Desulfomonile tiedjei DSM 6799: one gene and its partner. The protein of the gene in region 2 interacts with the protein of the main gene of each other region in a pairwise test. Links are inferred from orthologs where the notes say so. Each region holds a gene or a part of one and is shown on either strand. Other genes may lie near its edges.

Region 1 (15,396 bases), 2.7 Mb from region 2 along the record:
CATTTCTCATGTGTCGGGCATTCACCAAGATAACCTTGACGGAATCTTCAAGGACGTTATGAACAGGAGTCCAATATGGTCCTGTACTCTCCATCGCAATTACAGGACACTCTCGTTCCAGGAGCCATTCCTTGAGTTTGATAAGGTCATCTGTGAATGTTTGGAACTCACGCATTTCGGATTGCTCTGTACCGGAACTGTCTGAATACAACAGACACGCTGACACGGAATTTTTGTGGACGTCCAATCCGCACGATATCTCGTGCACGACTGATATGGTAGTGTTATTCTGGTTTCTTGAGGGCATGACACGCCTCCTAGTGTTGTTTGATTTCATCTCATACTAGGCAGGTAGCCATGCTCTCATCTCAGTTCAAGGGACTTTCATCCTTCGTTGTGGCGCTCTTCGCCATGGGAGTTGGTACAAAACACTGCCGGAGGGCTCACATGGATGTTGCCGCATCCGCAGCGGTATTGGTTCTCATAGTTACAAGCCTGGTGATTGTAATTGCCATTCTCATTGGAACCCTCGCTTTTCAGCTCGTACAATTGAGCAATATGGCGAGGCTTCAAAAGAACAAAAAGGAATAAATTCAAACTAACCAACGCTCTAGTTGTTCAGAATTACTAATGAGAATAACAGGTGTTAGAAACCAAATCCAGAAGAAAGATCAGTGTGCGTAATCGTTCTGTTACAAACGGGCACTAGAGATTCTGCGCTTGGAAGGGCTGCCCAATAGTAGCCACGGGTGTCAGAGACTGTCTCAAAACTGTGCTGACACTCAGAATCGTGCCACGCTGACCACCCGGGGCTGAAGCCCCGGGCTATTTTCTGCCGCCCCTTCGCGGCTCAGGAAGCTGACGTCCCAGAGGGACGCAGGATAATAGCCTGGTAATTCATTGCCGGGAAGAAAGAAGTCGTGCCACGATTTAGGATAAATTTCGACTTTTGAGACATTCTCGTCAACCCGTGGATAGCTGAGGATGCGATGACCAACGGGAATCGCATCTGTCGAGGTCTTTCGCGACCGATACGGTTCGTTTCGCTCACCACATGCTACGTGAGCTACAATCCCGCCGGGAAGATGATGGGAAATTCGTGGCACAATCTGGGATAACTTTCAACTTTTTGAGACAGTTTCTTCCTGCCGGTCCATTCTACCGATATCAGGTGACGAATCCCTCCGTTTTCTTGGGATCGATCCGTCAAAGGCCTCGTCGTTGTAGAGTCCGCATACGATTCAAATTAGTGTTCATGTCCCTGATAGAGTTGTCGAGACCGCGCATATTACTCTGGAAACGTCGTTCGTAGGTTTCTATGCGTCTCTGAGTCGGACCGGTCGCGGAAAAACCGGAATAGAGCGGTGCTTTCTTCCCGGCGATGAAGTCGGGATTATCAATGAGAGACGCAGTCTCGGATTTGGCTGATTGGCTGGTTTCTCCCACGATCGTTTTTTCGGCACGATAATCGGCAACTGCCGGGGACACTTGCATCTCACCCATGACAATATGTGGAAACGCAAGAGAGAGCACAATTAGGAGCATAATTATACGAAACATATCGGCCCTCTTTCATCGGGATGACCGGATAAAACTCACTCTTGAATATAAGACAAGGACCTGGCTCTATCAACATCATGCAAGCGTTTGGACAGCCGTTTTCCTGTCAATCGTGAGGTAGAAAGTCCACCCGCAGCGCAGTATTGTTGATAAATCTACGAAGGGAAAATCCGGTTTCCACCTCTTCCAAAGTTACTGACAGCCCCACTGCTTCAAGTTCCTGATGAATGAGCCGAGGAGCGTGCCTGAAGTTCATGCGCTGAATCACCTGATGTATCGTTGCAACCGATGCGTTCCCGGGAGGTGGGACTACCATTTCGCGATTCGTGTCTATGCACTTGAAGCTGAGAACCACATCGTAATGACCTAATCGTGTGGATATGCGTACTCTCTTGTCAGAACCTTCCTTTTTAGCGTCAGGGACCGCATAACGCCTGAAAAGACTCTCCGTCAAGTTCTGTTGACACAGATACAATGCGGAACTCAGATCGTACACGTCCAAGGGGCGGTTCTCGAGACTTTCAATACGGCTTGTTCCCCGTTTTGGCTTCGCGAGCTTTGGAATAGACTCATTGCGATTGACGATCAGATCCACAATGATATTGCCCATGGAACAGGAAAGGCAGATAGGATTTTCGCCTCCATCCAGTCCTTGCTGCCGTATTTTCCGCAGAATCAGATCGTGATGGTGCGATGCAGTGATACGCTGGATCACCTGCTGCATAAAGAAAGGATTCGTGTTGAACTTCTCAGAAAGAATTATCCGCTGCATCTTTTGGATGTGCAGTTCGAGGAAGTAATTCTCTGCCTGGTAATACATGCTCACTGCTTCGCTGGAATTATCTTCGGGCTGGTACTTGCGCCAGATTTCCTTCCAGTTGTACTCTTTCATCAATCCGAGAACCAAAATGAGATCATATCCGTCGATATTTCTTTCTTCGCTGATACAAATCGGGCAGGGTAAATTCATCGCGGTCGTTTCCTTTGCGCCATAAAAAATTACAAATCACGCGGCAGGGCCGTTTTCGTTCCCAGGACGAAAAAATCCGGATACTTTCTAAAGCGCAAATTATAGGGGTTTCTTGGGTGCGCTCCAAATACTCTGGATCTTTCGGAAAGAATAATACTGATAAACTTGGACAGGAATGTCAATGACTCGTGACCCCGAAGGGTTCGTAGGAGTAGACGAGACGAGACGCCTCCGCAAAAAAGGTTCGATCGATATTCGTTCTAACTTCTGCACTGTATGTCAGCCGTGATTTCCTCCATCGAAGCTTCCCATGTCCGATAATTGTTCGGCCCTTTTTGGCGGCTGAACGCTATAGCTTCAGCGAGACTGTTCAACAGGTGATTCATAGCCCGTACAGAGACCGTGACTGAATCCCGGGATGCCATTTCTCGAAGCGCTTCATGGATAGGCCTCCCGCAATCAGAGCAACAGGATTCGAAGGAACCGGGCAGCGCGTGCGAATCCGGTGGGATCGCCTCTCTCGCAGCTTCAGGTTGGCTGCTCTTCACAAAGGAAACTATGATCACAGGATTCGTTTCAGCATCGGGAAGCGGTGAGGAATTCCAACCCTGAATTGTCCGCGCACGTTCCAGGAACGATTCTAATTCCTCCGCGGAAAGAACGAGACTATCTTTCCCGAAACCGCCGTATCGATTCCAGAGCAGTGCTCCCCCATTATTCCACCAGGAATCCATGCTTTCATTCCATGCAGGATCGGTTTCCCGGACAATCTTCAGTTCGTAATCCATCTGTTTTCCTTTCATGATTGTGGAGCTCTAACAAGTTAACCATGCTTTTCTCGAAAGTAGATGCGTTGTTTCTGTCCATACTACTGTGGTACGGAACCGTGAGTCCATGAGCGATGTGGAATTGAGCGACGCGGAGTATAGGGATAGGGAGGCAAAAAGGCTCCTAATTTCCTCACATGGACACTATGAAAACGGCGATGGATGCCGCGTCGGATCACGCTGCTATTTGGGTGGACCTGGGTATCTGACCTTCGGCCGCTAAACGGAAAATCCGATTACTGTCCTGCTTCCGTTTGACAAACGTCAAGATCGTGCACGGAATAGCTTTCTCCAGATCATGTCGCAGGGTTCAAGCGGATATTCAAAATACAAGAAAAAATGACTTGACATATATTAATATATCTCTATATACTGGTTTTTACATTAGACACCTCCTATTTCGAGTATTCCCTTGACAGGACGCCGTATCTTCTTACCTTCCGGCACCCTGCTGAGAAATGCGGCGTCCTATTTCTTGTCCTCCACCCCTATGGGCCGGTTCGCCGACCTCCGGTCCACCCAAGTTCTTCCCCTGTCCAAGGCAGGCCTCCCGGTGCGGCGTTCCATGATGCGCCGTACCGTTAATTTTCACTCAGAAAATCTAACCGGCTTTGCTGAGAGGTGTTATACGGAAACATCTGCAAAAACCCTCAAGTATACATGTGTGTAAAGCACGCAAGAGAGGCACCAAACGAACTCGACGGCACATGGGAGGGGCTTGACAAGCATAGGCCGATGCATAACTGAACCCTAAATTGGTTGCATGGAAACGGTTGATTCGTCGACGAATTAAGCTGAGCGTTTGGATTTAAAGAACAAAAATGAATGCGATTCTGACATGAGAGAACAAGAATAATGCAACAAGGGAGGAAACAGCCATGGTCCGATGGAGAATAGGACGAGATCCTCTTTGGCAGGAGTTCGATCGCCTGCAAAAAGGCATGAACGAGCTTTTCCATGCCATGAGCGGGGGCACGCCACGATCCTTTTTCGATCCGCTTTGGCGAGAAGCCCGCATATTTCCGCTCCTCAACGTGAAGGAGATGGATGACAGCTATGTGGTCACTGCAGAAATTCCCGGCATGAAGACGGAAGATCTTGATATCAAAGTTATAGGAGATACTCTGACCCTTAAAGGTGAACGGAAGCCGATAGAAATCGGAGAAGGGGCGAGCTATCACAGGCGCGAACGGGCTACCGGCACTTTCCAGAGAAGCCTCACTCTCCCCGGCAGGGTGGAACCCGAGGGAGTAAAAGCGAACTATAAGAACGGCATTCTGACAGTGACCCTGCAAAAAGAAGCGAAAGCCCAACCGAAGCAAATTTCGATTACTGCGGAATAACCTGTACAGGAGGAACACTGAAATGGCCGATGAACTACCAGTCACCAACAAGTCGGAAGTTGCTCCTCAGGGCGAATTCACCCGGGAAGGGCGTTACTTTTCACCTGCAGTCGATATTTACGGATCCGACAACGAGCTCATCCTTCTGGCGGATATGCCCGGAGTCTCACCCGACCAGGTGGAAATAGATCTTCGCGATGAAGTATTGACGATCCTGGGAAGGATATCTCAGGAAACGGAAGAAAGAGGCCAAGGCCTGATGACGGAATACCAGACCGGAAATTACTTCAGGAGCTTCCGGGTCACAGACATGATCGATCAATCAAAGATTACTGCAAGCATGTCAGATGGTGTTCTGAAACTTGTCATGCCCAAAGCCGAAAAAGCGGTGCCAAGAAAAATTCCTATTACGTCGGAATAATGGGCAAATACAGGGAGGCGTTCAACTGAAAGCGCCTCCTGCACCTCACGATTGTTCCCTTAGCTCCGCCACTGAAAATCCCCCTGAATCCCCCTTTAGAAAAGGGGGACATTGATGGCTTCCTTTACACTCGGAGGTGCCCATTTAAGCAGCCGTGATCCCAAGTTAGCGCCTATGCCCTTTTGGTCTCTGTTGCATCCAATTTGTGGCAAAATGCCGATCTTTCGAATCCCAAGAAACGTGAGAATCTTGACAGTAATCAGGGAAAGTAGACATATTAGGTAAAAGTCTGTGAGGTGTATTTGATGGCCGTGCGTACAATCATGGTCGTTCCTCATACCGCGTTGACCCGCAAAGCCGAATTGGTCACGAACATAGACGAGCGTGTCATATGCCTGGCCCAGGACATGGCCGAAACCATGTACAAGGCCCCGGGAATAGGACTGGCTGCGAATCAGCTCGGTGAATTACTTCGGCTCATTGTAGTCGATGTGATTTATCCGTACGAGGAATCCAAAAATAAGAAAAAGAACCCCATAATCATCTTGAATCCCGAAATCATCAAAAAGGAAGGGAAAACCGTAAACGAAGAGGGTTGCCTTTCTGTTCCTGAACTGGGAGTCGAGATTGAACGAGCTGAATTCATCCAAGTTCAGGGAGTTGATATTTCGGGTAAACCGCTGCGTTTCGATGCCGAAGGGCTATTCGCCCGTGCGCTTCAGCACGAAATAGACCATTTGAACGGAACAACCATTCTGGATCATGCTTCCCCTCTCAGAAGAGATCTCTACCGGCGCCGTTTGAAGAAAAAAGCCAGGAGAGATAAATGAGCCTCAGGGTGGTCTTTATGGGATCCCCCGACTTTTCGGTTCCAGTCCTGCTTGCTCTCCATGAAAATTTTACCGTCGTCGGAGTCGTTACTCAGCGCGACAAGCCTCGGGGGAGAGGGCAGAAGATTTCATCAACACCGGTGAAAATTGCCGCAGATCGATTCGGCATCCCTGTTATGGAACCGGAACGTCTGAATCAGGATGTTGTCGACGCGATGGTCGAATGGAATCCCGATGTAATTGTCGTAGCAGCGTACGGGAAAATTTTGCCGTCGAAAATTCTTGAGATGCCGCGTATGGGGTGTGTAAATCTCCATGCATCGCTTTTGCCTCTCTATCGTGGCGCATCGCCCATTTCAGCGGCCATTCTCGACGGAAAAAGTTTCACGGGTGTTTGCACTATGCTCATGGACAAGGGCATGGATACAGGTGACATCTTGCTGTGCCGGGAAATACCTATTGCCGAAAACGACACCACCGGTTCGCTTCATGACAAATTATTGGAACCTGGAGCCTCCCTGGTGGTCGATACTTTACGGCTCATGATTGCAGGAGAAATCACCCCTATTCCTCAGGATCACGCAAAGGCGACCTACACGAAGTTGCTCACGAAAAAAGACGGCAAACTTGACTGGTCCAGAGATGCGGAATTCCTCTCCCGGCTGGTAAGGGCAATGAGCCCGTGGCCTGGAGCTTTCTTTGTATTCCAGGAAGAACAGGTGAAACTCAGCGACGCACAGCATCGTACCGGTAAAGCAGAACCGGGCGAGATTTATGATATTGTTCCGGATGGAATCCTTGTCGGCACGGGTAAGGATCTCCTGTTGCTGAAAACGGTGCAGGCTCCGGGTCGAAAAGCGGTTTCAGCTTCGGATTTCGCTCGAGGAAAACACCTCAAAAGAGGAGATTTCATGCAGTAAGGTTGGCGTAGCGCGAATACAGTGACGTTCATTGCCGACTTCAATCAAGGTTGGAGCATTCGGACCGGCAGCGACCAGCGTTGCTGTTTATTAACAGTGGTCAAACGGCATCTTTGTGATGTTCTGATGTTCTTCACGCAGATTAGCGGCCCCTAAAGTGTCGGTCCGCACATGAACACTATTCAAGGAGAGACTAAACTATGAACCAGCTTCGAACGATCGTATTATTGACCGCTCTGGCTGCGCTCCTGGTTGTTATCGGTGGAGTAATTGGAGGCAAGAACGGAGCCACCATCGCTCTGGTGATTGCCATTGTCATGAATTTTGGAAGTTACTGGTTCAGCGACAAGATCGTCCTGAGCATGTATCAGGCTCAGGAAGTGACTGAGGCTGAAGCTCCGGATCTTTATCACCTGGTTCAACAACTGGCTGACAGGGCAGGCCTGCCCATGCCAAGGGTGTACATTATACCTGACGATTCACCCAACGCCTTTGCAACCGGGCGAAATCCTTCCCACGCGGCCGTTGCCGTGACTGAAGGTATTCTCCGCCTGTTGTCCTGGGAAGAGCTGGCTGGAGTCATCGGTCATGAGCTGGGCCACGTGAAAAACCGGGACATCTTGATCCAAAGCGTCGCGGCAACTATCGGCGCGGCAGTGACATATCTTGCTCAGTTTGGTTTCCTATTCGGCGGCCGTTCGGACGATGAAGAACGAGGTTCTATCATAGGCACCATTCTCATGATGATTCTGGCCCCATTGGCCGCGGCAATTATTCAGATGGCAATCTCGCGATCCCGTGAGTATATGGCGGACGACACAGGTGCTCAAATATGCGATCACCCGCTCTGGCTGGCAAGCGCTTTGGATAAGCTGAGGAGAGGCTCCGAAGCCATCCCGATGCATGCCAATCAGGCAACTGCTCACATGTTCATCGTGAGCCCTCTGTTCGGCGGCGGCCTGGCAAGTCTGTTTTCCACCCATCCGCCAATCGAAGAGAGAATCGCGCGGCTGCAGCACATGGCAGGCTATTAATCACTTCTAGAGTCGCCGGAGAATCTTCCTTCTCCGGCGAAAATCTCCCGGTATAAGAATCTTCGTGTGGCGTCTCTATTTACTCCATCGAGAAAAGTAGCTTTACAAGTACTCCAAGAAGTTCGCGAAGGCCGGTTCGCAGAAGACGCGCTCTCCGATGCGCTCGATCGCCAGAGCCTCTCGGCCAAAGACAGAAACCTCGCGACAGAGCTTGTGTACGGTGTGGTTCGCTGGCGCGATCGTCTGGACTCGATTATACGGCGATGCGTTATCAGACCGGGAACCAGGATGGATCCGGATGTTCGGGAAATCCTGAGGACTGCGCTGTACCAGATCTTCTTTCTTCAGAGAATTCCCGAGCATGCCGCAGTCGATCAGGCGGTAATGTATGCATCCCAACGCTCTAAGAAGCATGCGGGATTCGTTAACGCGGTGCTCAGGAGAGCTTTGCGAGACAGAGAAACAGCCGATCCTCCTCCGGAAAAAGATCCGAGACGACTGGCCGTTTACTATTCTCACCCGGAATGGCTGGTCCGCCGATGGCTTCACCGTTTTGGTTACAGAAAAACCAAACACATTTTACAGCACAACAATTCCAAAGCTTCCCTTGAGCTGAGGCTCAATACCCTCAAGGCGACGCCGGATACCGTTTCACAAATCACAGAAGAATCGGAGCTTCAGGCAATTCCCGGGTTTCCGAACGCTTTGCGCGTTATGCGTTCCTCGGGAAAAGTTGAAACAATCAAGGGATTTCTTGAAGGCTCGCTGGTAGTGCAAGCGCTCGCGTCACAGATGATTGCGCCCCTTTTGAAACCTCAGCCTGACATGCGAATTCTCGATGCGTGCGCAGCTCCGGGAGGAAAGACATCGCACCTCGCTGCTCTCGTTCAGGACAATGCGCGAATAGTCGCGCTCGATATTTCACAACAACGCCTGAATGAGACGGCTGCAAACCTCCAGCGGTTGGGTGTGCATTCAGTTGAGTTCGTCGTAGGCGACGCGGCCGATCCGCAGATGGTGAAAGAACTGGGTACATTCGATAGAATCCTCGTGGATGCACCCTGCTCCAATTTAGGGGTGCTTCGGCACAATCCCGAAGCCAAGTATCGGGTGACTCCGGAAGCTCTCATGCAGTTTGCACGAATCCAGTCACGCATCCTCTCCAATATGGCAGGTCTCCTGAATCCCGGAGGAATGCTCGTATATTCCGTGTGCTCGCCCACTGAAGAGGAAACGGTGGGGGTTGTCGATGCCTTCCTCACCGCAAGTCCAGGATTTTCGCTGCTCCCGTTCATCCGGGAAGAAGTCCCGATGCCCGTTTTGGTGGACGCGCGCGGTTTTTTCGCAACGTTCCCTCCACCCCCCGAAATGCCTCTGGATGGTTTTTTTGCCGCTCGCGTAGCGAGAAAATAGCGTTTTTCTCCAGTAATGCGTCGATCAGAGGCGCGTATCGGTCTCTCTACAGAGCCGGACAGCGCGATTTCGGTAAAGATAAGAACGCGAGGCGGTTTCTTGCGTTGAGGTGTGGCGGATGTAAACTACCTCCAAAACCGAATTGCGAAAAAATTTCACACTTGATGTCTTGGATGATCGAAAGGTGCGAAAAAATGAAACAACTCACAAAGGAAAAAATGAGCATATCTTTGGATGGGTCAAGCGAAATTGGGTACTTCCGGTGCTTGGCATGCTTGTTGCTCAATAAGATGGCGAACAACGACTCCTAACCATACCCTCTTAGCAATCCTCCTTTAGGATTGCTTTTTTTTTTGCCGAAACTATGACAATCCCGTAATTGCCCAGCAGTTTAGACGCCTTTGCAATCAGCACAGCCAGCCCTATATCAGCCAGATCGATCACAATATCCGTAATAGGAATTGACGTGGCAACCTGTTTCATCCAGGGGCCGACGTTGCCTCTGAAACGTTGATTGCGCAGCATGGCAACCGATTTGTTCTGCCTGTACGCACATGAGGAATTCCTGCGTGCTGACGGTATGAGCAACAGCCTTAACAGGCCGAACGGGTACGATGTATAGATTTGATCCGTGTGGAAGATCCTGTCAATTTCCATTGAGCAGGTATCCAGATATCCTGCGATCGATTGAGGAGTAAATAGTGAAAGATGGCGCGGCACATCTTCCGCGCAACTGCTCCGCATTCCAAACGCCCCAATGTTCGGCACGAGAAAAACGAAACGTCCCTCCGGACTGATCAGCTCCGAGACCCTCCGGAAATACAGAGAAGGTTTGCGGACATGTTCAAGAAAAGCCCATGCAGTGATAGCCTGATAATGGGATTCCGGAAGTTCCATCGTCAGGAAGTCGCCTATTCGTACTGAAATTTCGTGCGGAGTCTTCCAATCGATGAGATCCACGCCTTCGGCTCTCCACCCGGCGTCTCCTGCAAGCTTCACGAAATCTCCGCGGCCGCAACCGATATCGAGAAGCGTTCCGGATTGCTGTGGCAAGTAATCCAGGAGTCGTCTGAATCTCTCCACGTCCACATCTTTGTCTTTGTGATAATCGTCGGGGTACAGCGCGGGAATCGATTCCTCTGCAGGCATGGGGTTAACGAATGCCATTCCGCACGAGCATTGGACCAGGTTAAAATCCTGTCGCGTTACGGGATCCGTTTTTGAGAAGAGTAATGTCTGATCTTCAGACCCGCACAGATCGCATTTCACGTATTCCGTTGATATTCTTGCCGCCATACGCAGCGTTTAGCACCTTTGAGGTCAAGAACGCAAGGCATTAGCTCCGTTACCTGTACTCAAAAAAAAGAGTTGAGACTTATTGCCTTTCTCACTGGCATTTTATAGGATTTTCTCATAGCGAACCCGGTGACGGAAAGCGCCCCTTGAACGGGTGTGGAAATGTCCATGTCGCTGCTGAAGCTCGAATGTCTCGAACTGAAAAGACGTACGCAGGACACAAGCGCGAGGAGATAACGCATGGAACTTATGGAAGCTATGGTAAACGATACTCAGGAAGAGATCATTGAGATCACTTTTTCCGGAGATGAAGACGAATGGCGGGAAATCGCCACTGTGCTGAAAGAGTCGGATTCGGATCTGGCCACCGAATTAGGTTTGAGAATTCGGGAAGCCTTGAGAAATGCCGGCCGATAACCACGATGCTCAGTTTTCTCGATCATTTTCCGGCGCGACGTTGTCCCTGCTCGGCAAAGGCTGTGGAGAATCGTCTGTGGGGGGCGCCATCATCGAGCACAGGCTCTCAGCCGCTTTGTACGAACTTCTTACCAAAGGTCCTGACACTACCTCTCTGATTCCTTCTCTCAGAGCCATTACTCCAAGTTCCGCAAATGCTTCCGGACGCAGATACTCCGCCACAGGGTGATGCTCCGGCGAAGGCCTCAGATATTGACCGATAGTCAAGATCGAGCATTGCACGCGTACGAGGTCCCGAATCACCGATTCGATCTCGTCTCCGGTCTCTCCCATGCCTACCATGATCCCGGATTTGGCTACTGTTCCGCTGGCAGCGACCCGCTGCAACAACTCAAGGGAGCGCTCGTACGATGCGCCAATCCTCACCAGAGGGTATAAGCGGGGCACCGTCTCGACATTATGGTTGATCACGTCAGGACGGGCATCGATCACGGTTTCGAGCGCTTGTAGATCCCCCTGAAAATCGGGAATGAGCACTTCTACCGTAACAAGAGGGCGCGTTCGCTTTATGGCCCGGATAGTCTCGGAAAAGACGTGTGCTCCTCCGTCACCGAGGTCGTCCCGCGTCACGGATGTGATTACCGCGTGCCTCAGTCCCAGAGCAGCAACAGAAGCAGCGACGGATTCCGGTTCTTCGGCATTCACTTCTGCAGGAATTCCGTGCCGGACCGCGCAAAACCGGCAGTCACGAGTGCAGCGATCTCCCAGGATGAGAAAAGTCGCAGTTCCTTGAGCTTCACACTCTCCGCGGTTTGGACATAACGCCTCCTTGCAGACGGTATGGAGGCCTTTGCCGTAGGTCTGCCTGTGTATGGAAGAGGTTGCGGATGCACGCGGAAAGGAACGTTTAATCCAAGGAGGTAAAGAAGAGCGGCTCATTTCAATTCCCGATCCGTTTTCCGATCAAAATGGTCAAACAATAGCAATTGAAAAAATGAAGACCGTCTCCGGTAAGGTATCAAGGGGGGGGAGTCATGATACAAATGGAAGACGGCCTTTCGAGACCTAAAATAGCTCTGGCCCCAGAAAAAGTCAACCCCCGCAATTAAAAAATCGCGAGGGTCGGCTTGATGACTCCCGGAACCTTCGATACCAACCGTGTTGAATAGAGAATAATCGATGAAGAGACAAAGTCAACCGACAATAATTAGATATGTTTTAGGTATCCAAAATACCCAAAAGTGTGCAAATCCCGCATTCCTATTCATTCTCAGAATCTTATCCAACCCGATTGAGATTCACTATTCCTTGGTGTAGTATTCCTCAATATGCTCAGTGAGCGCGCTGGAATGAATTCAACGCGCGTTATCAAATATCTGATGTAAATACCCCACTAAAAGAGGTGGAAATGAGTGAGTCTTATTCTGTAGCAGTGATTCCCGGAGACGGAACGGGCCCTGAAGTTATCCGAGAGGGGAAAAAGGTGCTTCAGGCTGCAGGTTCCCTGTACGGCTTCGCCCTGAATTTTGTCGATTACGATTTGGGGGGAGACCGCTTTCTGAAGACCGGCGAAGTGCTTCCAGATTCGGTAGTGGAAGAGTTGCGTCAGGCGGACGTGATATATTTGGGCGCCATCGGACATCCTGACGTGCAACCGGGTATTCTGGAAAAGGGAATTCTTTTGAGGTTGAGATTTGAGCTGGATCAATATGTGAACCTTCGACCGGTAAAGCTCTATCCGGGTGTGGATACGCCGCTGAAGAATAAGGGACCGGAAGACATTGATTTTATCGTTCACAGAGAGAACACTGAAGGATTCTACGTCGGCTCCGGCGGTTTCTTCAAGAAAGGGACCCCCGATGAAATGGCGATCCAGGAATCGATTAACACTCGGAAAGGTATCGAGCGTCTGCTCAGGTATTCGTTTGAGGTTGCTCGTCAGCGCCCCAGAAAAAAGCTGACATTATGCGGCAAGACGAACGTTCTCACCTATGCCTGGGATTTGTGGAACAGAACCTTTCAGGAACTGGCCAAGGAATACCCCGATGTCTCGACGGATTATGCACACGTGGACGCAATCTGCATGTGGATGGTCAAGAATCCCGAATGGTTCGATGTCATTGCCACTGACAATATGTTCGGGGACATCATCACCGATCTCGGTGCGATGATACAAGGAGGCATGGGCATAGCCGCGGGAGGAAACATAAACCCCGAAGGCGTCTCCATGTTTGAACCCATTGGTGGATCCGCACCGAAATACACCGGCAAGAATATAATCAACCCTCTTGCTTGCATCCTGGCAGGGGGTTTGTTGCTGGAAACACTGGGAAAGAAAGAAGCAGCCGATTCCGTTGAAAAGGCTGTAGTGAAAGTGCTCTCAAAAGATCTGAAGAGTCTCGATGCAGGACGCATGGGCTATTCCACTTCAGAAGTGGGAGATCGTGTGGCCGAGTACTTAAGCGCGTAAGTGCCGACAGGCTCCCACCGCCGGGACATCATGCCGTGTCCCGAACCGGTGTGCAGGATACCCATAATGATATACTCTATCCATGAGAACCAGTTGATACTATTCATCGTGTTAAGAGCCATATGGATGAAGACCTGAGAGTGCTTCCCTTAGGGGGGCTCGGAGAAATCGGCCTGAATATGATGATTGTGTCCTACGGACGGGATGCATTCATTATCGATGCAGGTCTCATGTTCCCGGATGAGTCTATGCCCGGAGTCGATATTGTAATTCCGGACATAGATGCTCTTCTGGAGAGAGACTACAATATTTTGGGCGTATTTCTTACCCACGGGCACGAAGATCACATTGGCGCCCTACCCTACCTCCTCAAGAAGATAAACGTTCCGATTTACGGTACCAGCCTCACGATGGGATTTATCGAGTGTAAGCTTGAGGAATTCGACATCCTGGGCTCGACGGAGCGACGCATCATTTCTTCGGATCAACCTGTTCACCTGGGACCTTTTGTTATCGATGCCTTCCCTATGTGCCACTCTGTAGCCGACGGTGTGGGATTTGCGATTACTACGCCCATCGGCGTGATCGTCCATTCGGGTGATTTCAAGTTGGATCCCACCCCGGTTGACGGACGACTTTGCGATCTGGAAAAGCTGATAGCGTATTCCAAAACCGGAAACGTCTTGATGCTCTTTTCCGATAGCACGAATGTAGAAAAGAAAGGGAGCACTCTTTCTGAAACCGCCATACGTCCGGCATTTGAGGAAATATTCAGGACTGCAAAAGGCAGGATTCTTGTTGCGACGTTCTCTTCTCACATTCACCGTATCCAGCAAGTCTTTCAGTTGGCAGAGGAATTCGGCCGAAAAGTGGTGATTGTCGGACGTTCCATGGCTTCGAACGTTCGGATCGCTTCGGAAAGAGGTTACTTACACGTTCCGCCGAAAATTCTCGTGGACGTAAAAGATCTTGATACTTTGAAGGATGAAGAGACAGTCGTAATCTCTACCGGTTCCCAGGGAGAACCCATGTCCGCGCTCTCCCTCATGGCTTTTGACAAGCATAAATATTTGCGGGTCAAACCTGGAGACATCATGGTCTTATCTTCTCGGTTTATCCCTGGAAACGAGAAGGCTATCAACCATGTCATCAACGAGTTTTGCAGACGCGGCGCCCGTGTAATATACGACAAGATATCGCCTGTACACGTTTCCGGCCATGCCGCTGAAAAAGAACTGAGATATTTGATTCGGTTGCTGCGTCCCAAGGCATTCATTCCTATCCATGGAGAATTCCGACACCTTCGAAGACATGCGGAAATTGCCGTCGAAGAGGGGGTCCTTCCGGAAAGGGTTCTTGTTGCTCAGAATGGAGACGTTGTTTCCATCGCTCACGACGGAGTTAGTATCGCCGAACAGATAGAAGTGGGTCGGATCTTTGTTCACGGTAAAGGAGTGGGAGAGATCGGACACGATGTTCTCCGGGATCGTCGCGTCCTTGCCGAGGTGGGCCTTGTAATCGTGGTGCTGGTAATAGATGCTGAAACCGGAAAGAGAATCAGCGGCCCCGAACTGCATTCAAAAGGAGTGACGTTCGAGGAAGCCGAACCCGAACTGCTGGAAGGCGCACGGATTGCCGTGGAAGAGCAGCTTGCATTCATCGATCCCGTATCCGCTGCTCAATGGGAAGAAACGAGAGAAGAAATCCGTCTTGCAGTCAGAAGACATGTAAACAGGCTTTTGGGAAGGAAACCACTTGTACAGACTATAATAGTACAAGTTGGCGACAATGAGCGCGTTGTTGTTGAATAAGGTCCTCAATTTGGTGCTCTATGGAGTTCTTATAGTTCAATCGATGTTTCTCTATTGAATTTGCATGGAAGTCGAGAAATTTTG
Region 2 (15,437 bases):
GGAAGACTGCCGGCAAATTGGAATTTTTCGCCGCAAATGCGTGGATCATTGCCGCGTTCGGCGGAGCGGTAAATGCTCTGGGACGGGTGGGGACCGGAATGTATTCCGATAAAATCGGACGGTCTAACGCTTACGTTCTTAACGGAGCCATTTCTGCCTTGTGTCTTCTGGCGGCTCCTTTCATCATTGCGTCTGAGAACGTGCCGATACTGTTTCTTGCCGTAGGCATTGCGTACTGGCAGTACGGCGGAGGCCTGGCATTGATGCCGGCCTTTACGGCGGACTTTTTCGGTTCCAAAAACCTGGGAGCCAACTACGGCTTCGTATTCATCGGATGGGGCCTTGGTTTTCTCATGCCTCTCATGGCGGGCTATATCAAAGACTACACCGGTTCTTACGATCAATCGTTTTATATTTCCGCTGTATTATTAATTGTTGCGGTCGTCTTGTGCCGTGTGATCAGGAAACCGGCGAAGCCCACCGGATCGACAGCTTAGTCCAAGTTTTTCGAAGCTTAGGGTTTCATACCAATTCTCATGGCGAAGAGCAGTACGTCGAGAACCTTTCTTGCGACTGAACGTGATCGTGCCCCTGGAATTATCGTAATCCTGCGCATCATGGATAATTTCTCCGAACATGATGTCTAACTCAGTACGAATTAATCCCAAAGAATAACGGGGGCTCGATTATGAATCTTCAAGATAGACTCAATTCCATCAAAAGCCATTTCGAAGCGAAAGCAGCGCCCGAGGCAATCAACATTATGCATCGCGCTACTGAAGACCTTCGAAGTTCAGGTATTCTCGAACATGTGCTGAAGGTCGGGGCCAAGGCGCCCGAGTTTGCTCTTCCCAACACCCGAGATGAGATCGTCCGGTCAACGGATCTGCTCCGGAAAGGACCTCTTGTTGTAGCCTTTTACCGTGGCGTGTGGTGACCGTACTGCAACGCAGAGCTGTCAGCTCTGCAACAGGCTTTACCGGAAATTACGTCAGCAGGTGGCACACTGATAGCCATATCTCCCCAACTTCCCGAATATAACCGAGAAATGGTCGGTAAACACAGATTATCTTACGAAATACTGAGCGATCGCGGCAACAAGCTCGCTCGGGAATTCGGATTAGTCTTTACGCTTCCGGACGATCTGCGCGAACTCTATTTGCAGTTCGGGACGGATCTGAAAAAATACAACGGCGATGATTCGTGGACACTCCCCATGCCCGGGAGCTTCATCATCGATGAAATGTCGATTATCCGAAGCGTAGAAGTGGATCCCGACTACACCATACGACCTGATCCTCAGGAGATTGTGGCCTTTCTCAAGAGAATGAGATCGCTCCATTAGTTCTTCTTGTTCCCGGATGCTGCATCATGCGCATGCCGGGAACTGGAGACTTCATTGCCAGGAGCGGGTCCTTGTGGGAAAAGCGCGAGAATTTGTCTGATAAGCGAAAGTTGTATGGGAATTGCCAAAATTGGTGTCCGATTGAAAATAGGAATATTTGGTGGGTGCCGTGCCTCCGTGCCGGCACATTTTCAATATGATCAATGATATCGATAGCTCACGTAGGATGTGATGAGCGAAGCGAATCGCATCGGTCGCGAAAGACCTCGACTGATGCGATTCGTCCGCGCGGATCGCGGGTTCATCGCACCTACATTGGCTACGCTTAAAACTTCTGGGAAACGTTATAAGTCATCAAGATTGAGGCGGGTAAAAATCAGGATACAATTTTGATGCACATTCCGGACAAATACTGTGGGTGAAATTCGCGTCGGTATGTTCTCTCACGTATACTTCGACCTGCGTCCAATATCCTTTATCATCACGGATCTTCTTGCATGATGCACAAATCGGCAAAAGTCCGGTAAGGGTCTTCACCTTAGCCAAGGCTTCCTGCAGATCTCCTACAAGTTTGGCCAATTCCATTTCAGCTTTTTCCCGTTCCGTGATCTCCTGAACCAGATGCTGGTTGGTCCTGAGCAGCTCTGCCGTCCGTTCTTTCACCTTTTCTTCCAGCCTGTCCCTTGCTGCGCGTAGGGCTTCCTCCGTCTGTTTCCTGTTTGTAATATCCTGGCGCATTCCCCAGAACCCGAGCAGATAATCGTTCTTCACATTGCCAACGAGCGTATTCTCGAAAAACCGTGGGGTTTGACTGGAAGTAAGTTCTCTGTTTTCAAAAGATTGAATAGGAAAACCCCGTCTTATCCAGGTGATAAACAGAGCGCGGTGTTCGACCTCAAACGGAAACAAGCTCTTGAGAGAAGATCCTTTGAGCGCTTCGATGGTCGACTGTCCCTGCATTCTGGCAAACTCGCAGTTGCCGCTCACAAGCTGCGCCTGTGCGATCATGGCGAGCATGTCATCTTCCGACCTTTCGACGGAAATGGGCCGGGTCAATGAAAACTCGGCTATTCCGATAGGGAACACCTGAACGAGTTGCTGATACTTCTGATTGATAATGAGCTGTTTTTTCTCAGCGGTAAGGTCTTCTATGATTGCCAGCACGGATCGCCTTTTTCTGAAACGAAGCGATCTCAGGCTCACCCGACACCATAACATCCGGGTTCCAAGCTGAATCAACCCTTCGAAAACATTGGTTTTGCGATCTGCAAGCACATGATTGAGAGCCGCTGTGGCATTCTGGCGTTCGCTGCTGGAAGAAAAAATCGAAGAAAACCACCGTCCTTCCAGGGTCGCGGGATCGGCTCCTATTTTTCCAACAGATTCGTTGGCAAAAACGATCGCATGGGACATATCCACCAGCAGGGTGGGAATAGGGATGGATTCCAGCAACTTTCCGAACGTGATCTTCCTCACGTCCCTGAGATCGAAACTACCTGAATTCGTTACATCTTTTGTAAAAATGCTATCGAGGTCTATTGTCTGCGTAGTAACAGAAATTTTATTCATCAGCTCCGGTATTGCTGAATACTCGTGAGGATTCACGGCAGGAGTAGAGGGCTTCTTTTCTTCCATACGGTACACCCTGCTCGCAGTGAGCTTCAAAGTTCAGGACTTGTACAGTTGGTCCCTAACGCTTATGAATTGTTCCGCTCTTTGCAGGTGAACTTCCGGCAGTCGGGCAAAATAGGGTAGTGAGAACAGACGAAACAACGGACATCGAGCAAAAAATTCACTCAACCCCGCCCCGTCTGGGGACTATATTGGCAAGAGAATCCGGGGTCAAGAGAAAAATAACAGGCCGGAATTATGCAATATTTATGAGTAGAAACATTCCTTTCGTCAGACGTAACTATAAACTTCACGCTTCCTGGCCTGGTTTTAAGCTCTTTTTTCCATTCATTCGTCGTGACTATTGCCCGTAACAGGCGATCGTCAGCCTATAAAATTCAGTAGCACGAATTTCTGAATCACGATCCCTACAAAAACCTCCCCCAAATCACGAAGTCGAAGCAAAGTTTATCAACCCGCCTGCCAGCAATATCTTCCGCTCCCTGTCGGTCACATTCAATTTGAGCCGCACCTCACGGCCTGTCTCTTTTATTTTGGCAATAATGGTTTCGCTCCCGGCCTGAATTGCGGCCCGGACGTTCTCCAATCGTATCGTTTCGCCTTGTTGTAACGCATCATAATCTTCGGGATTGGCGAAGACCAGCGGCAGTATACCGAAATTGATCAAGTTGGCTTTATGAATTCGCGCAAAGCTCTTCGCGAGCTTGGCTCGAATATTCAAATACCGGGGAGCGATTGCCGCGTGCTCCCGGGAAGACCCCTGACCGTAATTCTCGCCCGCGACAATCAAGCCGGCAGGAACAGACGCGGCGCGGACATGGAAACCGGGATCGATGATCTCGAAAACGAATGCGCTGATAGCAGGGATATTGCTTCTAAAGGGAAGCACTTTACTTCCCGCTGGCATGATCGCGTCAGTGGTGATGTTGTCCGGCACCTTCAGAATCACTGGACCTTCCAGCGTGTCATCCAGAGGTCCGAAGATCGGGAATTGTTTGATGTTCGGGCCCATCAGCACTTCCACTTCGGAAGAGTCCTCCGGAGGGAAAATGAAATTGTCGTCATTCACCGCGTACTGCTCGGGATCTTTCACAACCGGGTATTCGCCCAATTTCCGAGGGTCTGTGATGCTCCCGAATATTGCTGCCGCAACAGCAGTCTCCGGTGAACAGAGATACACCTGGTCCGGAAAAGTCCCGCTTCTTCCCGGGAAGTTTCGGGGAAACGTTCTCAATGAAACCGTACCGGTTCCCGGAGCCTGCCCCATTCCGATGCACCCGAGGCACCCCGACTGGTGAATACGGGCTCCTGCCAATATCAGATTGGACACACCGCCCGCTTTGGACACATTCAGGAGAACCTGACTGCTTCCGGGGTTTATTTCAAGACTTACATCCGGATGGCAATGTCTCTCTTCGAGACTTTTCGCGGTGATCATCAAATCGCGAAAAGAGGAGTTCACGGACGACCCAACAATGACCTGACCGACCTGTATTCCTTCGACTTCACTTACTTTTTTGATATTGTCGGGAGAACTCGGGCACGCGATCAACGGTTCGAGGGTATTGAGATCGATTTCAATCACCTCGCTGTATTCGGCATCCGGGTCCGCTATAATCTCACTCCAGACATGTCCTCTTCCCTGGCTCTCAAGGAATTCCCGAGTGCGCCGATCGGAAGGAAACATGCTGCTCGTTGCTCCGAGTTCCGCCCCCATATTTCCAATCGTGGCTCGATCGGTGGCAGAAAGTGTTTCCACTCCGGGTCCAAAGTACTCGAAGATTTTCCCTACTCCACCTTTGACCGTCAATCTTCGGAGCATTTCCAGGATAACGTCTTTTCCGGATACCCATGGTTGAAGGGCTCCAGTAAGCTTCACGCCCACAATCCTTGGCATGATGAAATAAAAAGGCTGGCCTGCCATGGCCATTGCTACATCGAGACCGCCGGCGCCAATCGCCAGCATGGAGCTGCCGGCGTTCGTGGGCGTATGGCTATCCGAGCCGAGGAGAGTCTTTCCCGGCACGCTGAAACGCTCCAGATGAACCTGATGAGATATGCCGTTTCCCGGGCGGCTGTAAATTACGCCGAATTTCGCAGCAACAGACCTGAGAAACCGGTGATCGTCAGCGTTCTTGAAATCGGTCTGCAACAGATTGTGGTCAACATAGCTGACAGAGACCTCGGTTTTGACTCTGGGAATTCCCATAGCCATGAACTCCAGAAAAACCATGGTACCGGTAGCGTCCTGTGTCAGCGTATGATCTATTTTTATGGCTATTTCGCTTCCAGGCTTCAGATCGCCTTCAACCAGATGAGCTTCAATTATCTTTTCCGCAACTGTCTTTCCCATAAATGCTCCTCTCGAACCACCTTCCCGTATGCGTTGAGAACAATTTTACCTTATTCGAGCAGTGGAGCCCACTGTGCCACAGTATTCCTGATCATTTTATTAGCGCCACTCTTCACGATACGGTTGTGACAGGGCAAAAGGATATCAGCGCTCAAACCGGCGATGAGGTCCAAAGATTGCTTGAGCTTTCCAGCATCTGCGGAATAAAGATCGTAGCGGCCGATTGCTCCATCCGCGTAAATGGTGTCACCGGACATGAACATTCTGTGCTCGCTGTTGAAGAGTCCTATGCTCCCGATGGAGTGCCCCGGAATACTAATCACCTGAAACTGCAATCCTCCCAGATCGAGAGTCTCGTTTCCCTGGAGTTTCCTATGAACCTTGGTCTTAAAGAAATCCTTTGGGATTGAATACTGTGAACGAATCATGGAATCGAACATCTTGTTTCCGAAGACTATTCTATCGTCACCGCGTTCCAGGTATTCTGCTTCTGATTCGTGCATCCAGACTTCACAATGGGGTATTGCCGTTAGTATTTCCGATAGGCATCCGATATGGTCCACATGCGTGTGGGTCATAATAATGCGCTTAACCTGACTCAGGGGAATATTGCCCTGTTCCAATTCTTCTATCTTGTAGGCTCCCATTTCCATGAGGCCGCAATCTATGAGGGTATATTCTTGTGCATCGGATTTTCCGATCACGTACATGTGTGAATCAGGCATGAATCTGTCTCTGCCCGGAATCCACCGGACGCCGTCAACTACCTGCTCAATCACTCTCTTCTCCTATAGAATCGCTTCTCATTAAAATAGAATAACACTTCATTCGTCATCTTTTGAAAAGATCCAAGCCCAATCGTCATGAGGGAGGAGGCTTGTCTTGATTTGATCGGTGTACTGTTCCAGGATTATCCACTCTCCCTTGCCGTAAGCCACCACTTCCGGATTCTGCGGGTCTCGTAAAGACAGTATTTTCCCGGAAGCCAGAAAGAACCGCGGAGATCGAGGGTTGCCCCGAATTCCAGCGGGCTCGCTCACGAACAGAAGCTTTTCCTGCGCATGGACCGGTCTCAGCAATGTGAATTCCACCTTCACGGACAGTCCGGCGGACCGCGTTACCATGAAGCCTGCCCATGCAGTGTTTTCATCAAAGATGGAGATCAATGCAGCCGGATGCAATTCCTGCTCGTCAAGCAGAAAAAATGCTGCGCGATCAAAGTCGTCCGCATCGTCTCCCCAGGGGGCCGTCACGATCCAGGAATCATCAGTACGGTGCACACGAAATCTTCTCTGCAGGCCCGTTATCTTCCTGTGATGACCGCAGACGAAGCAGTTCCGATAATAGGGTAACTTCCGGAAATCGTCGGAAGGCTTTGCGGCAATTATGCCGTTTGTTTCCGCGGCCGAGACTATCTCCGCTCGAAGATAGGGAGTTTTGTCCCCAACTTTGGTGACCTTGGCATTCACCTGCGGAGCTTTACCGTTTGCGCTGGTCTCAACAGAGAAGATAGCGGTGTCTCCTATGAGAATCCCGGATCCACCAAATTTGAAACGCACATGAACAGGATAATCCGGGGCCCCTACGCGTCTCCACGCGTCAATGCACAGCCCCATGGGAAGCCCACCGTGGGGTATACCGATGAACCCTTCGTGCTTGGGTTCAAAAACTATCTCCTGGTGTATTGTATTGGACGTTTCCTCTTGAGTTTTGAACGTAAAAAATGGGTCGTCGCCTGTTAGAAATGATTTGGAATAGTGTTTTGGGAACATGACTCCTCCAAGAAACACAAGAATTCGGTCTCACTCACATATAAAGTATTGAAATTCAGTGGACTCAATGAATTCCGTCCACGATGCTCATTTTTTGAGTAAAGGCCAAACAACGGTCTATATGAAAAGCAAGATGTTTTCAACCATCGCAGTTGCCAAAATTAATGTCTGATTGAGGATCGGAGTATTGGTGGGTGCCGGCATCCGTGTCGGCACATCTTCAATATGATCAATGATATCGATATAATGGACCGTCAGGGACGCCGGTCCCTACTAATATCCTGTAATGGAGCGTGGGATAAACGTCAGAATTTTGGCAATCGTTATAACGAGATGATGGAGTCTCGGAAACAATTCATAGCATGCTTTGTGCCTTGTTAAGGGCATATCGGGTCGGAATTCAGCTAAATGAATTGAGGAACGCGCAGTTAGTTCACCAACTCTTTCCCGCTAAGTTTGCGGAACCGCGTAAACGAGCTGTACGGGAATGAGGTTCAGCAATAGGATCGATGTTTGTCATTGCGAGGAGCGTGGCGATCCCGCTTCTCTCGGGACAATCGCCTGACAAACGCGCCCATGGAGTCGGGGGTCTTTCTTCGAAGAAATTCCTCCCGAGCGTTTTCATTGTATAACAGTTGCGGAAAGTCTTGACGTTTAGCCGCTGATCGGGAATGCCAAAGGATTAGTAGGGGCCGGCGTCCCTGTCGGCACACCTTATTGAAATTGTTGAGTAGTCATAATATGGTCTGCCGGCACGGAGGCCGGCAGCTACCAATTACTATTTGCGCAATCAGACAATTCTTCTGGCAATCGCTACAAAAAAAACTGGCTGGCCTATCGATCCACATACAGAGACACGGCCTCACCTCCGCCGAGACACAAGGAAGCCATACCTGTCTTAACTCCGCGATTTTTCATGGCGTACAACAGGGTTGTCAAAACCCGTGCGCCGCTGGCGCCGATGGGATGCCCCAGAGCAACGGAACCTCCATTCACGTTGCAGCGATCCTCATCCAATCCGAGTTCTCGGATTACTCCCACAGTGGACCCGGCAAAAGCCTCATTGACTTCCATCAGGTCCACAGTGTGGAAATCCACACCTTCTTTTTTTGCCGCTTTGGGGATGGAGAGAATCGGAGCCATCAACACGTACTTCATATCCATTCCGGCACTCGCCTGAGAGCCTACGCGGGCAAGTATGCCAAGACCTCTCTTCCGGGCGGTTTCTTCGCTCATCACGCAAAGAGCGCCGGCTCCATCGGATATAATGGATGCGTTCCCGGCAGTGGCATACCCGTCCTTCTGGAATGCAGGTTTCATCCGGCTGAGTGCTTCGTATGTCGTTTCACGCGGACATTCGTCCGTATCGAATACTTTCGGATCGCCCTTTTTCTGCGGAATGAGGACAGGGACGATTTCCTCTTTGAAACGGCCTTCCTGTATGGAAGTCAATGCGCGTTCGTAACTCAAAGCTGCGTAGCGATCCTGGTCTTCGCGGGAAATGTGCCATTTTTCACTGATCAAATCGTTGCTGATTCCCATGTGGAAATCGTTCACGATATCCCAAAGGCCGTCATGCAGCATGCTGTCGACGAGAGCCCCATCTCCCATACGATAACCGAACCGCGCTTTTGCGAGATAATAGGGAGCATTGGTCATGCTCTCCATTCCACCGGCGATCACGATATCCGCGTCACCCAGTTGAATGGCTTGTGCAGCCAGCATCACTGCTTTGAGCCCGGAGCCGCAGACTTTGTTTATGGTGAAACATTGGGCCTCAAAAGGAATACCTGCCTGAATCGCCGCTTGTCGGGCCGGATTTTGACCATACCCACACGGTAATACCTGGCCCATGATCACTTCGTCTACGTCGGATTTTTCGACACCGGCTCGCTTTACCGCCTCCTCTATGACGATGCTTCCCAGCTTGGTTGCCCCGATCCCGCTCAGGCTTCCGTTGAAGGAACCCAGCGGAGTACGGGTGGCGCTTACGATGACTGCTTCACGCTTGGCGCTCATCCCCTCTCCTTTCGTTGGCGATCGATCCGCGCGGGCCGCCGCTGCGGAATTTAGACAGGTTTATCGATTTTTATGGAGGGGACATTCTGCGAACGTCCCCCAATTGGTCTATTTGAGATGAATCAGAGATAGCGATCGATCATGATTTCGGCGATTTGGACGGCATTCAAAGCTGCGCCTTTGAGAATATTGTCGGAAACCACCCACAGATTCAGGCCATTGGAAATAGATTCGTCTTCCCTGATACGGCCCACCAGCGTGTAATCCTCACCAGCGGCAAGGGCGGTAAGGGGATACTTTTTATTCGCGGGATCGTCCATGACTTTGATTCCCGGTGCCTTGGAGAGGAGATCCGTAGCCTGGCGAGCGGTCAATTTCCGTTCAGTCTCGATATTCACCGATTCGGAATGACCGAAGAACGTCGGCACCCGCACCGTGGTTGCCGTGACCTGTATGGCTGGATCCATGATCTTCTTTGTTTCCCAGACCATTTTCATCTCTTCTTTCGTGTACCCGTTGTCCATGAAAACGTCTATCTGCGGGAGACATTCGAAAGCGATCCGGTGCGGATATACCGTTGTCTTGACAGTCCTGAAGGGAGACAGCGAGTTCCAGAGTTTGTCCAGGCCATCTTCTTTGGTCCACTGGATATGTGTGGCCATGTCGCGAGACTGGACCAACATTTCTTCCAATGCATCTTTGCCGGTTCCTGAAACGGACTGATAGGTAGACACCACAATGCGCTTGATTCTTGCCGCGTCGTGAAGAGGCTTGAGTGCTACGACCATTTGAATTGTGGAGCAATTGGGATTCGCGATGATATTTCTCTTGGTGTAACCGGCCAAGGCATCGGGATTCACTTCAGGCACGACCAACGGAACGTCCGGATCCATTCTGAAATGAGCCGTATTATCAATAACAATGCAGCCTTCATGAGCCGCTATCGGCGCAAACTTCGCGCTGATGGAACCGCCCGCGGAAAACAGGCCGATCTCAATTCCCTTGAACGAGGATTCGGTGAGTTCCTGTACCGGTAAATCTTTACCTTTGTACTTGAGAGTCTTTCCCGCAGATCGTTCTGAAGCCAACAATACCAGTTCACCAACGGGAAAATTCCGTTTTTCGAGTACCTGGATCATCATATTGCCGACCGCGCCGGTCGCTCCAACTACCGCCACTTTGTATGCGCTCTTCGCCATTTTGAGCAATCTACCTCCTTCGGTTTCCGCGAATTCGGCGAACCGGTTTCGCCGCACTACTCATTCGGTTTTATTTGCTTTTTCCCTGAGCTTCAGGAGTACTTGATTTGTCGGATTTTTCAGTCTTTCCGGCGGCCTGAGGGTCGATCTCTTCCACATGAACCCTGTGGAGAGAAAACTCTCCTGCCGTGTGGTCACGTTTCATGACCCAAATCTTTCCGGTTTCGGTGTCGATCATGAACGTAAAGCCCTTCGCCTGCGGAGAAACGAAAATTTGGAACCTGCCGCTGCCTGTTACTTGAGAAGCTGATTCGGTCTTTGGTTCGGGAGACGAGAGTTCTTTCCCAAGAGGCCATTGTGCATAAGCCGGACCTGTTTTCAGAGCAAACAGCACGAACAAGAAAAAAACTAATTTCGCCAGAGACACGGGGAATGTTTTCATATCTAGTCCTGGAGCCGTTCGTTTCGATATCAGGAACACGCATCAAGTCTTCCCGCGACCGCTCACTATACCAGTCTCGGTGAAAGCCGTCAATTTTCCACGTACGACGGTTGCGGTCACTTAGGAAAAAAACAATGAACAGCGGGTTCAAAAATAATTCACCGTGTGCTAGGTTAGGCATTCTCATTTATTGAATGCCATAGCCTTCCTTTTAGGATGGTCTGAGTTGAAGGTGCAGCCGGGTGGAGAGGTTTATCGAGTCGGTCGGAATATCGGGAAACTGACCGATCCCACCCCTAATTACAGGAGCGCGGCACACTGATTCGTAATGATAGTGCCTTGTCTATCCATACAGAACGGCTGCCCGACAAGAGGCAAATGAATTGACAAGTCCTGTTTTTTTATGGTATTAAGCGTCATACACAAAAATAATTTGAAGGTTTATACAAGATTGCTTGTTCTTCGTGTCCTAAATCGCCGTATTCCTTTGTGAACGGTATTAAACTAACTGGATTTGTAGATGCGTCTTCATTCAAAACTTCTTAGCGTTGTTATCTTCACGTTCTTTATGTGTTTTTCATTCGTCCCTGCCCACGCGATGACCGCGGATGAGATTCTCCAGCAGGTTGAGAAGCAGAATTTTAACGACAATTTTCGAATAGTTCTTTCCTCAAAGACCCTCAAAGGGAAAAAAACCGTGTCGGAAAACGTCATATGGCTCATGGGCGTGCGGCTCGGTGACAAGAATGCCTTTTTTCTGGATTTCGAGCAGCCTAAGGAATCCCAAGGTCTTCGGTTTTTGATTCTCGTAGACGCGAATAAGAGCGCGCAGGCATTCATGTATTTACCGGCAACGGGAAAAACCCTGCCTCTCGCCATGGACGATCCTGCCGCGGATCTTGGCGGCACAGGACTATCTGTTGAGGACATCCAGGGTTTCATTCCCAAGGCGGACGAGAAACCCTCGATCTTGAAAGAAGAACAGGTGGACGGCAAGGATTGTTATGTGATTCGCATTGAACAGCCGTCCGATTCATCCGAGCGACAGTTGTGGATTACGAAGAAGGATTTTATCCTGCTGAAAACCCAAGCTGTCGATCGGTCGGGAAAAGTTAAGAGGACGTTTCGAGTTACCGAAATGTTCAAGACCGAGCAGGGACGGGAGTTTCCCAGAGCAGAGGAGATAACCATTCCGGAAAAGGATACCCGTGTGCTGATACGTCAGGAGAACGCCGTCTTCGGGATTGAGATTCCGGAAGAGATATCGGATCCGGCCAAGTTCGGAACATTTCGTTGGAAAAGCTGATTGATTTTTGCTTCTATCCCGCGGCTCACACAGTACCTGCTGTTTGGAGCCGCAAAGATAGGTGGCGTATTGTGTTGGGAATCGTGAAAAGAGTCGTTGTTGTGTCATTGGTGTTGCTCGCATCCGGATGCGCGAGTCTTCCCGACGTAAACCGTATCCAGGGCAATATGGATAAAATGGTTCATTATATGGGGGTCATGTCCACAACCATGCCCGCCATGGTCTACAATACCAGCCGAATGGCGGATACTGCCGAACGCATGCAACGTAAATCCGATGGCATGTTGGCAGATCTCCAGAAAAAAGGCGGAACCGCCGAAAAAGCTATCCAGAATTATTCACAAGCCTTTCTCGACAACGATCGTGCTGTAATTAAAGGGCTTCAGGGTATCAAAGAAGAACTCAGTGAAGTAAGGCAATCCTTAAAGCGCCCGGATACAACACAGGATGCTCGAGAACAGGCGCGTGCAGCCGCTGCACTTCAGGCAAAAATGAACGCGTTGGAGGCCAAGCTTTCGGCATTGTCCGACAAAGTCGACAAATTGGATCGGAAATCCCCTTAGAAACGCTATACGCATTTGAATAAAAGGCCCGCGTTACACGATTCTTTTTAGCAGAAGGTGACGAGGGCCTTTTTAGTTGCTATTATCCTTCCATGGAAACACTTCTCGTCATATTTATGTCATCCGTGAAATTGTTTGCAGATGCAGCGCTTTACATACTCCTCGGGTTCTTCGTCGCAGGGCTTCTTCGGGTGTACATACGTCCCGACTCGGTTGCCCATTATTTCCACCGAGGTCGATTCAGGTCAGTGCTGTACGCTTCCCTTTTGGGAATCCCTATCCCGCTCTGATCGTGCGGGGTTGTTCCCGCAGTTGCGGGATTCAAAAAACAGGGGGCAAACAACGGAGCCTGTCTTTCTTTTCTGATCTCTACTCCTGAGAGCGGTGTGGATTCCATTGCCATTACGTATTCTCTTTTGGATCCCATTATGACTGTCTTGCGGCCGTTCGCGGCATTTGCAACGGCACTGTTTGCAGGCGTCCTGGAGAATTTTACCGGCAAATCGTACAGAGAAGCGCGTGAGGCCGTCCCGGATAGGACCTGTCTCGTTGATGGCTGCTGCGACGGCGTGGATTGCGATCCCGCAGTGCACGCAGCGCACCATTCGTTTGCGGAAAAACTTGTCGCCGGAATGCGCTATGCGTTCGACGAACTCATGGGCGATCTTTTGAAATGGTTTCTCCTTGGCATACTGCTTGCCGGCATCATTACGGCATGCGTCCCTGAATCGTTGATTTCAGGAGTTTTCGGATCGGGCATTCTGGGATACCTGGCAGTGCTCGCGATGAGTCTTCCGATGTACGTGTGTGCCTCTATGTCGACGCCTATCGCTGCCGCATTGATCCTGAAAGGAATGAGCCCGGGTACTGCTCTTGTGTTCCTTCTGGCCGGACCTGCGACCAACATCGCCACGGTAACCATGGTAGCCGGGATTCTCGGAAGACGCACCCTGACCGTTTATCTTGTATCAATTGTACTGTGCACACTGGGACTGGCTTTTCTTACAGATTTCATCTACGGAGCTCTGGGAATCCACGCGGTCGCTGAGATCGGTCAAGCCTCAAAAGAGTTTGTACCTGAATGGTTGGAGACTGGCGCCGCTGTGCTCCTTGCTGTTCTGATGTTGAGGGTTGCGCTGCAGAAACTCTCGGCAGCGAATTGGCCGGGAAGACTGCGGAGACATTCTCCCGAGAAGACGCACGCGGACTGCTCTTGCGGACACACTGATTCCAAAGGAGCGGGGTGAGGCGCAAAGTAATCCCCGTGAGGGATCGCTGAACACATTTATGAAAGAACAATTTCCGGACACGGCACTCTTTTCGGGCTCTCCTTCCGATCCGGGAGTGGTGCTGGTACATCCTCCTGCGATCAGCAAACGTTATCTTCGCACGAAATTCATGCCTTACGGTATGTCCGTTATCTACGCGTTTCTGAAGCACCATTCAGTGCCGGTGATCCAAACGGATTTTCTGATGGAGTATCTTTTCGATTCTCCGGATGATATCGATTATCACAACCCTGACAGGACATTTTCCCAGGAAAGCTTTTTCAACAGTTTGAAAGGTGCGGCCGATCACCCGGGATTGCGACAATTTGTGGAAAAATACGGGCCGAAGATTCCCTCTGGAGCAGGCATTTACGGATTTTCCATTGTCGCGTATCACCAGTACTGGGCAGCGCTCTTGCTGGGCAGGTTCATACGGGAGACAAATCCGCAAGCACTCATTGTCTTTGGCGGGCCTTTCATAACCATACGACCGTCCGAATCGTTTGTTCCTCATGGCATTGCAGATTACTGGGTCAAGGGAAATGGTGAACTGCCGCTCCTGATGCTTCATGCCTTGTTCAAAGGCAGGCGAGAGCTAGACCTCGCGAGCATTCCTGGGCTGGTGCATATCGATGAAGGCAGAATCATTACCAATTCCAAATCAGATCTGCCTGCTGAACAGGAATTTCCGCCGGAATTTGAAGGACTCGATCTGAGCCAGTATCGGTACGAACACCCAATGACGGGCAAGAATACTTTTTTCTTGCCATACAGGATTTCCAAAGGATGTCCTTCCCGGTGCAGTTTTTGTACAGGCAGGCTCGTGGATCGATACGATTACAAATCCGAGGACAAAGTCATCCGTGAGCTAAAGCATCTTACCAGTACGTACGGCACGAACAACGTGCAGTTCGCTGACGCTTCCATAAACGGAAATCCTGTGCAACTATCGAATATATGCGATCGGATTGCCGAAGAATTGCCGGATCTTCGCTGGTACGCGTATGCCAGAGTAAAAGGATGCTCCAAAGATGTACTGGAAAAAAGCAAGAAAGCCGGATGCTTCAGCTTGTTCTGGGGAGTCGAATCCGCGGATCCTCGAACAGTGGATCTTTTGGGAAAACGATTCGATGTCCGGGAAATGCACGATTTGTTGGAGCACGCCATTGCGATAGGAATAAAGAATTATGTGCACCTGATGTACAATACTCCCCATGAGTCTCAGAAAACTCTCTCGAACTTGACCGGCTTTATCGACCGCTACGTGGACTTGCCCCTGGTTGTGTTACTGCCGCAGCGTTTTCTCCTGGAACCGCAATCGTTACTGTTTGAAAAATCGGACCATTATGGGCTCACAAATATTCGAAAAGTGTCCGGGCCGGTCTTCGAACGCGAACAGTACGAGTATGATGAATTGGGGGGAACCGACCATGACTCTATCATGGAGAGAAACGCTCGACACCGTGAAATTCTTGGACCGCACCTTGAACTGATTCGCTGCCGGAACCTGTTCGATTTTTCAGAAAACCGCAGACTCA

What was found.
Region 1: the proteins of DESTI_RS08825 (region 2) and def interact in binary tests that used the Escherichia coli proteins (3 or more experiments, as listed by UniProt). The link is inferred for Desulfomonile tiedjei DSM 6799 from one-to-one orthologs.

The regions. Positions count from the first base shown.
Region 1 is NC_018025.1:4,809,170-4,824,565, forward strand. What follows is about bases 4,352-7,188. They hold def (peptide deformylase), read left to right. Parts: upstream 4,352-5,426; coding sequence 5,427-5,951; downstream 5,952-7,188. Other genes in these bases: DESTI_RS20540 (Hsp20/alpha crystallin family protein), read left to right, coding at 4,352-4,700; DESTI_RS20545 (Hsp20/alpha crystallin family protein), read left to right, coding at 4,723-5,121; fmt (methionyl-tRNA formyltransferase), read left to right, coding at 5,948-6,871; htpX (zinc metalloprotease HtpX), read left to right, coding at 7,072-7,188. Also shown: DESTI_RS20520 (IS110 family RNA-guided transposase), read right to left, coding at 1-307; DESTI_RS30905 (hypothetical protein), read left to right, coding at 358-591; DESTI_RS20525 (hypothetical protein), read right to left, coding at 1,207-1,560; DESTI_RS20530 (hypothetical protein), read right to left, coding at 1,667-2,530; DESTI_RS20535 (hypothetical protein), read right to left, coding at 2,791-3,333; more of DESTI_RS20540, read left to right, coding at 4,236-4,351; more of htpX, read left to right, coding at 7,189-7,905; 16S rRNA (cytosine(967)-C(5))-methyltransferase RsmB, read left to right, coding at 7,972-9,318; DESTI_RS20570 (class I SAM-dependent methyltransferase), read right to left, coding at 9,640-10,614; DESTI_RS30910 (hypothetical protein), read left to right, coding at 10,855-11,031; lipA (lipoyl synthase), read right to left, coding at 11,041-11,970; DESTI_RS20580 (3-isopropylmalate dehydrogenase), read left to right, coding at 12,440-13,501; DESTI_RS20585 (ribonuclease J), read left to right, coding at 13,624-15,312. UniProt on the Escherichia coli protein: Removes the formyl group from the N-terminal Met of newly synthesized proteins. Requires at least a dipeptide for an efficient rate of reaction. N-terminal L-methionine is a prerequisite for activity but the enzyme has broad specificity at other positions.
Region 2 is NC_018025.1:2,098,051-2,113,487, reverse strand. The notes cover bases 8,283-11,160. They hold DESTI_RS08825 (aspartate-semialdehyde dehydrogenase), read right to left. Parts: upstream 10,321-11,160; coding sequence 9,244-10,320; downstream 8,283-9,243. Other genes in these bases: DESTI_RS08820 (hypothetical protein), read right to left, coding at 10,391-10,762; DESTI_RS08830 (acetyl-CoA C-acetyltransferase), read right to left, coding at 8,283-9,121. Outside these bases: DESTI_RS08860 (L-lactate MFS transporter), read left to right, coding at 1-497; DESTI_RS31210 (thioredoxin domain-containing protein), read left to right, coding at 689-937; DESTI_RS28620 (PAS domain S-box protein), read right to left, coding at 1,700-2,980; DESTI_RS08845 (aconitate hydratase), read right to left, coding at 3,405-5,330; DESTI_RS08840 (MBL fold metallo-hydrolase), read right to left, coding at 5,381-6,109; DESTI_RS08835 (hypothetical protein), read right to left, coding at 6,155-7,102; more of DESTI_RS08830, read right to left, coding at 7,937-8,282; DESTI_RS08815 (outer membrane lipoprotein-sorting protein), read left to right, coding at 11,283-12,068; DESTI_RS08810 (hypothetical protein), read left to right, coding at 12,056-12,631; DESTI_RS08800 (B12-binding domain-containing radical SAM protein), read left to right, coding at 13,919-15,437.